2 linked regions of the Variovorax sp. PBL-E5 genome follow. The protein of the gene in region 2 binds, or shares a complex with, the protein of the main gene of each other region. Links are inferred from orthologs where the notes say so. Each region holds a gene or a part of one and is shown on either strand. Other genes may lie near its edges. The genes, in order: rodA and mrdA.

Region 1 (3,291 bases), 610 kb from region 2 along the record:
GCGCGATCGCGAATCCGCCGCTGCCCTGGGTGGCGTGGGGCGTGTTGATGACCGCCTGCTATTCGGGCTGGGTGGTGTCGGCCGTGCTGTTCTGCCACCACGTCGCCGGCTGGCATCGGCATGCCAGCGTGCGATGGATGCGATGGGCCATGGCCGTGATGTTCGTGGGCGCAGTGTCCTCGACGTGGTTGTCCCTCGCGCGTGCCGAGCCCCAGTGGCTGACCGGCTGGCTCGGGTTCGAGATCGCCGGCATCGCCGTCTATATCGGCGGTTTCGTGCTGGCGACGGTGCTGCGGCCGAACATCGCGCGGGTGCTGCTGTCCAGCGTGGCCGTGCTCACCGTGCTGATCGGGCTGCGCGACTGGGTGGTGATCCGGGTCAGCGATTCCTACGGCGATACCACCTGGGTGCGCTACACCTCGGTCTTCTTCGGCATCGCGCTGCTCACGATCGTGGTGACGCGCTTTCGCACCGCCAGCCAGCAGGCGCGCGAACTGCTCGCCACGCTCACCGCCAAGGTGGCGGATCGCGAGCGCGAACTGGCCGCGACCTACGGGCGGCTCGAACGGGCCGCGCGCGAACAGGCCACGGCGCTGGAGCGGCAGCGGATTCTGCGCGACATGCACGACGGCGTGGGCTCGCACATCAGCGCGGCCATTCGCCAACTGCAATCGGGCGACGCGAAGCCCGAGGAATTGCTGCGCACCCTGCGCGATTCGCTCGACCAGCTGAAGCTCTCGATCGATTCGATCCAGCTGCCGCCCGGCGACGTCGGTGCGCTGCTGGCCGCGCTGCGCTATCGGCTCGGGTCGCGCTTTGCGGCCTCGAACATCGAGCTGCAATGGGCCGTGGACGAGCTGTCGCCGGTCGAGCGCCTCGACGCGCAGGCGATGCGGCAGCTGCAGTTCCTGCTGTTCGAGGCGATTTCCAACGTGCTGCAGCACGCGCAGGCCACGGTGCTGCGCATCGAGGCGGCGATGGCAGGGCCGGCGCTGCGCCTGTGCGTGATCGACAACGGCCGCGGCTACGACGCCTCGAGCATGCCGCGCGCGATCTGCGAGCGCGCCGCCGCGATCGGGGCGTGGCTGGCGGTCGAAAGCCGACCCGGCCGCACGGTCGTTCGGCTCGATATCGATTGAACGGGCCGCGCCGGCGCGGATAATTCGCGTCCATGTCGGCCGTCCTCCATCAACCCTCGCTCGTGCGGCGCGTGCTGCCCATCTTCCAGGGTTTCGACGGCTTCATCGCGTTCGCAGTCTTCCTGCTCGCCTGCGCCGGCATGCTGACGATGTACTCGTCGGGCTACGACCATGGCAGCCGCTTCGTGGACCATGGGCGCAACATGCTGATCGCAGGCTTCATCATGTTCGTGGTGGCGCAGATCCCGCCGCAGCGGCTCATGGTGTTCGCCGTGCCGCTCTATACGCTGGGCGTGGCGCTGCTGATCGCGGTGGCGCTCTTCGGCCTGACCAAGAAGGGGGCCAGGCGCTGGATCAACGTCGGTGTCGTGATCCAGCCGAGCGAGATCCTGAAGATCGCGATGCCGCTGATGCTGGCCTGGTGGTTCCAGCGCCGCGAGGGGCAATTGCGGCCGCTCGACTTCGTTGTGGCCACGGTGCTGCTGGCGGTGCCGATCGGCCTGATCATGAAGCAGCCCGACCTCGGCACGGCGCTGCTGGTGCTCGCAGCCGGCATGTCGGTGATCTTCTTTGCCGGCCTGTCGTGGAAGCTGATCGTGCCGCCGGTGGTGATCGGCCTGGTCGCGATCTCGCTGATCGTGGGTTTCGAGTCGCAGCTGTGCGCCGACGGCGTCGACTGGAAGGTGCTGCACGACTACCAGAAGCAGCGCGTCTGCACGCTGCTCGACCCGAGCAAGGATCCGCTGGGCAAGGGCTTCCACATCATCCAGGGGATGATCGCGATCGGCTCCGGCGGCGTCGGCGGCAAGGGCTTCATGCAGGGCACGCAGACGCACCTCGAATTCATCCCCGAACGCACCACCGATTTCATCTTCGCGGCCTATGCAGAGGAGTTCGGCCTGGTGGGCAACCTGGCGCTGATCGCCGCCTTTATCCTGCTGATCCTGCGCGGACTGGCGATCGCATCGGATGCGCCGACCCTGTTCTCTCGTCTGCTGGCCGGCGCGGTGACGATGATCTTCTTCACCTATGCCTTCGTGAACATGGGGATGGTGAGCGGCATCCTGCCGGTGGTGGGTGTGCCGTTGCCTTTCATCAGTTATGGCGGTACGGCGATGGTGACCCTGGGCCTGGGGCTGGGCATCCTCATGTCCATCTCTCGCGCCAAGCGCCTCATTCAGACCTGACCCTGCGGCCGGCGCAGCCAGGGGTGCCGCCCTAGAATGGTTTCATGATCAGTCGCGAACCCACCATCGAGCGCCTCGCCACGGCGCAACAACTCCTGCTCACGCCCTTCGGTCTCGACGAGTCGCATCTGTCGCGCGCACTCGCCGAAATCACGGCGCACAAGGTCGACGATGCCGACCTCTACTTCCAGTACACCCGCAGCGAGGGCTGGAGCCTGGAGGAGGGCATCGTCAAGACCGGCAGCTTCAGCATCGACCAGGGCGTGGGCGTGCGCGCAGTGAGCGGCGAGAAGACGGCGTTCGCCTATTCGGACGACATCTCCGAAGCCTCGCTGCTCGATGCGGCGCGCACGGTCCGTGCCATTTCGTCCGCGGGCCGTACGGCCCGCGTGAAGACGCCGGCGCGCAGGATAGCGAGCAGCCGTTCGCTCTACGACGGCATCGATCCGATCTCCACGCTCGACAGCACGGCCAAGGTCGAGCTGCTCGGAAAGGTCGAAAAGCTGGCCCGCTCGCGCGATCCGCGCGTGGCGCAGGTGATGGCCGGCCTCGCGAGCGAATACGACGTGGTGCTGGTCGCGCGCGCCGACGGCACGCTGGCCGCCGACGTGCGGCCCCTTGTGCGGCTCTCGGTCACGGTGATCGCCGAGCAGAACGGCCGCCGCGAAATGGGTTCGGGCGGCGGCGGCGGCCGCTTCGGCCTGGCCTATTTCGACGACGCGCACATCGCGGAGTATGTGGATCAGGCGGTCAAGTCGGCATTGACCAACCTCGATTCGCGGCCCGCGCCGGCCGGCGAGATGACGGTGGTGCTCGGCCCGGGCTGGCCCGGCATCCTGCTGCACGAGGCCATCGGCCATGGCCTGGAAGGCGACTTCAACCGCAAGGGTTCGAGTGCGTTCTCGGGCCGCATCGGGCAACGCGTCGCGGCCAAGGGCGTGACGGTATTGGACGACGGCACGATC
Region 2 (3,281 bases):
GCCTTCACGCGCAGCTCGCCCGAGCACGAATGGCCCAATCTCGAGTACCACGTGCAGCCGCTCTCGCTCGATGCCTTCGGCGAGCCGCTGCACAGCTTCCCGGCCTTCACCGCCAGCGTGTGCAACCTGAACCCGACCAGCCGCGGCACGGTGCGCATCAAGAGCCCGAAGTTCGAGGATGCGCCCGCGATCGCGCCCAACTACCTCAGCACCGACGAGGACCGCCGGGTGGCCGCCGATTCGCTGCGCGTGACGCGCCGCATCGCGGCGCAGCCGGCGCTCGCGAAGTACCGGCCCGAGGAGTGGAAGCCGGGCGTGCAGTACCAGAGCGACGACGAACTGGCGCGGCTGGCCGGCGACATCGCGACCACCATCTTTCATCCGGTCGGCACCACGAAGATGGGCGCCGACGACGATCCGATGGCCGTGCTCGACGCCCGGCTGCGCGTGCGCGGCATCGCGCGGTTGCGCGTGGTCGATGCCGGCGCCATGCCCACCATCACCAGCGGCAACACCAACAGCCCGACGCTGATGATGGCGGAGAAGGTCGCGGGCTGGATCCGCGAAGCCCCGCGTTAACCCTGGGTTCGTTGCCAGCCGTGGCCGAGTGACGGGTAATCCCCGATGCACTGCCGCGGTGCACCGCCTAAAGTCGCGCCACTCGCAAACGGGCCAGCCCGCTGCGCGGGGGACCGAGGAGACATCTTTCGGAGAATCAGAACAATATCCAGACAAGGCATCCGCACGAGATGCCGTTTTTTTGAACAAGGCGCCGCCGGTCGGCGCCTTTTCTTTTTTGCGCCGCCCGCTTTCAGGGGGACGGCGGCGCGGGCGGCGCAGGCCATGCGACCTCGCTCGCCACCAGCGGCTTGCCGATCGGCGCGGTCGCCTTGCCGGCCCGGACGGCCGCCATGTCGGCATCGTTCGGATACTGGTTCATCAGCCAGTAGTCGAACACGCGGCGCGCGATCGGGGCGGCGGCACCCGCGCCCCAGCCGGCGTTCTCGACGATCAGCGCCACCGCGATCTTCGGATCGCTGGCCGGCGCGAAGGCCATGAAGAGCGCGTGGTCGCGCTGGTGCTCCTCGAGGGCGTGCGCGTTGTACTTGGTATTGGCCGCCTGTGTCACGGCCTGCGCCGTTCCGGTCTTGCCCGCCGCCTGGTAGCCGGCACCGGCGAACACGGCGCGTGCGGTGCCGCCGGTGACCACGGCTACCAGCCCATCGCGCACCACGCCGACGTTGGCCGGCGTGAAGCCCAGGTTCTCTGCAGGGGGCTGCGCGACCGGCTTCACCTCGCCGCTGACCGTGTCGCGCGTGGCGAGCACGAGGTGCGGACGGTGCTTGATGCCACCCTCGGCCAGGATCGAGGTGGCCTGCGCGAGCTGCAGCATCGTGAAGGCGTTGTAGCCCTGACCGATGCCCAGCGAGATGGTCTCGCCCGCATACCACTTCTGCTGCTCGGGCCGCTTGTAGGCATTGCGCTTCCACTCGGTGCTCGGCAGCACGCCGCGCAGCTCGCCGCCGAGGTCGATGCCGGTGATCTGGCCGAAGCCCAGCGGCTTCATGAAGTCGTGGATCATGTCCACGCCCATCTCGTTGGCCAGCGAGTAGAAGTAGATGTTGCTCGACAGCTGGATCGCGCGCCGCATGTCGACACCGCCCAGGTTGCCCTCGGGGCTGCCGAAGCGATGGCCACCGAAGTTGAAGTAGCCGGGATCGTTGACGACCACGCTCGGCCCGCGCTTGCCGGTCTGCAGCGCGGCCATCGCCATGAAGGGCTTGTAGGTGGAACCCGGCGGATAGGTGCCGCGCAGCGCGCGGTTGAGCAGCGGCTTGTCGATCGATTCGCTGAGCTCCTTCCAGCTCTCGGAATCGATGCCTTCGACGAACAGGTTGGGGTCGAAGTTCGGCTTGCTCACGAAAGCCAGCACCTCGCCGGTCTTCGGATCGATCGCGACCAGCGCGCCGCGGCGGTCGCCGTACATGTCCTCCACCAGCTTCTGCAGCTTGATGTCGAGCGAGAGCATGACCGTGTTGCCAGGCGTCGCCGGATGGCTCGCGAGCCGGCGCACCGCGCGCCCGCCGGCCGAGGTTTCCATCTGCTCGACGCCGGTCTGGCCGTGCAGGGTCTTCTCGTAGCTCTGCTCGACGCCGAGCTTGCCGATGTACTCGGTGCCCTTGTAGTTGGCCAGGTCCTCGTCATCCCAATCTTCCATGGCGGCTTTTTCCGCCTGGTTGATGCGGCCGATGTAGCCCAGCACGTGGCTGGCGGTCTCGCCGTTGGGATAGTTGCGGAACAGCCGGGCCTTGATCTCGACGCCCGGGAAGCGATAGCGCTGCGCCGCGAAGCGCGCGACCTCTTCGTCGCTCAGGCGGGTGCGGATCGGCACCGAGTCGAAGCTGCGCGAATCCTCGCGCAGCCGCTTGAAGCGGCGCCGGTCGCGCGGTGAAACTTCGATCACCTGTGCGAGGCCGTCGATGGTCGCCTCCAGGTCGTCGACCTTGGAAGGCGTGATCTCGAGCGTGTAGGCCGAATAGTTGGACGCCAGCACGATGCCGTTGCGATCGAGGATCAGGCCGCGGTTCGGCACGATCGGCACGATCGCCGTGCGGTTGCTCTCGGCCTGCTCGGCAAGATCCTCGTGGCGCGTCACCTGCAGGTAGACCAGCCGCGCGCACAGCAGACCGAAGGCCGTCAGCACCACGACACCGATCACGATCACGCGACGCTTGAAGCGCAGAAGGTCGGCAGCGACATTGCGAATCTCTGTCATGGGGGAAGAAGCTTAGGCCGCTTGAACACTCGACGCAAATCGCGCCGTCAGCACTCAGAGTGGTCGATTGGCATCCGGTTCCGGCGTGCGGCGCTGCGGCGCCAGCAGCAGCGCGCTCACCACCGGCCACAGTGCCGCCTCGATGGCGGGCGAGATCAGGATCGTCCAACCCGGAAAGATCCCGCCGCCGATCATCCGGATCGCGAGTTCGATCAGGTGCGACAGGGCGAACAGCGGCAGCACCTGGAGCGCCTGCGAGAGCACCGGAAACCACAGCAGGCGCCGATGGATCATGATCGCGAAGAAGCCGAGGGTCGTATAGGACAGCGCATGCTGGCCGAGCATGGCGGCCTGATGCACGTCCATCAGCAGGCCGAACACGAAGGCCGCGCCGATGCCGATGCGCGTCGGCTGGTGCACGCTCCAGAACACGATCACCAGCGCCAGCAGATCGGGCGTCCAGGCGGCGCGGCCGACCGGCACCATGTCGAGCAGCAGCGCGACG

The links.
Region 1: the proteins of mrdA (region 2) and rodA are in contact, whole or in part, in a crystal structure (PDB 6PL5), measured with the Thermus thermophilus proteins. The link is inferred for Variovorax sp. PBL-E5 from one-to-one orthologs. Residues at the interface, in WP_223903432.1 of Thermus thermophilus: Arg4, Ile5, His6, Leu8, Ala9, Phe12, Ala15, Leu16, Leu19, Gly20, Arg22, Ala23, Trp24, Leu26, Gln27, Val28, Tyr31, Tyr34, Leu36, Leu43, Thr45, Asp47, Lys156, Gln157, Gly158, Ser160, Val184, Leu201, Glu202; in WP_223903423.1 of Thermus thermophilus: Phe161, Val165, Phe168, Val169, Leu172, Pro198, Tyr199, Glu202, Tyr211, Arg212, Asp213, Gln220, Val221, Gln223, Ser224, Ile226, Ala227, Ile228, Gly229, Ser230, Gly266, Phe267, Val270, Leu274, Tyr277, Gly278, Leu281, Phe285, Leu289, Arg297.

The regions. Positions count from the first base shown.
Region 1 is NZ_LR594671.1:922,426-925,716, forward strand. What follows is about bases 270-3,248. They hold rodA (rod shape-determining protein RodA), read left to right. Parts: upstream 270-1,171; coding sequence 1,172-2,326; downstream 2,327-3,248. Other genes in these bases: WDLP6_RS04525 (sensor histidine kinase), read left to right, coding at 270-1,139; tldD (metalloprotease TldD), read left to right, coding at 2,371-3,248. Also shown: more of WDLP6_RS04525, read left to right, coding at 1-269; more of tldD, read left to right, coding at 3,249-3,291. UniProt on the Escherichia coli protein: Peptidoglycan polymerase that is essential for cell wall elongation. Also required for the maintenance of the rod cell shape. Functions probably in conjunction with the penicillin-binding protein 2 (mrdA).
Region 2 is NZ_LR594671.1:308,339-311,619, reverse strand. Bases 295-3,263 are described here. They hold mrdA (penicillin-binding protein 2), read right to left. Parts: upstream 2,777-3,263; coding sequence 812-2,776; downstream 295-811. Other genes in these bases: mreD (rod shape-determining protein MreD), read right to left, coding at 2,831-3,263; WDLP6_RS01505 (GMC family oxidoreductase), read left to right, coding at 295-579. In the rest of the region: more of WDLP6_RS01505, read left to right, coding at 1-294; more of mreD, read right to left, coding at 3,264-3,281. UniProt on the Escherichia coli protein: Catalyzes cross-linking of the peptidoglycan cell wall. Responsible for the determination of the rod shape of the cell. Is probably required for lateral peptidoglycan synthesis and maintenance of the correct diameter during lateral and centripetal growth.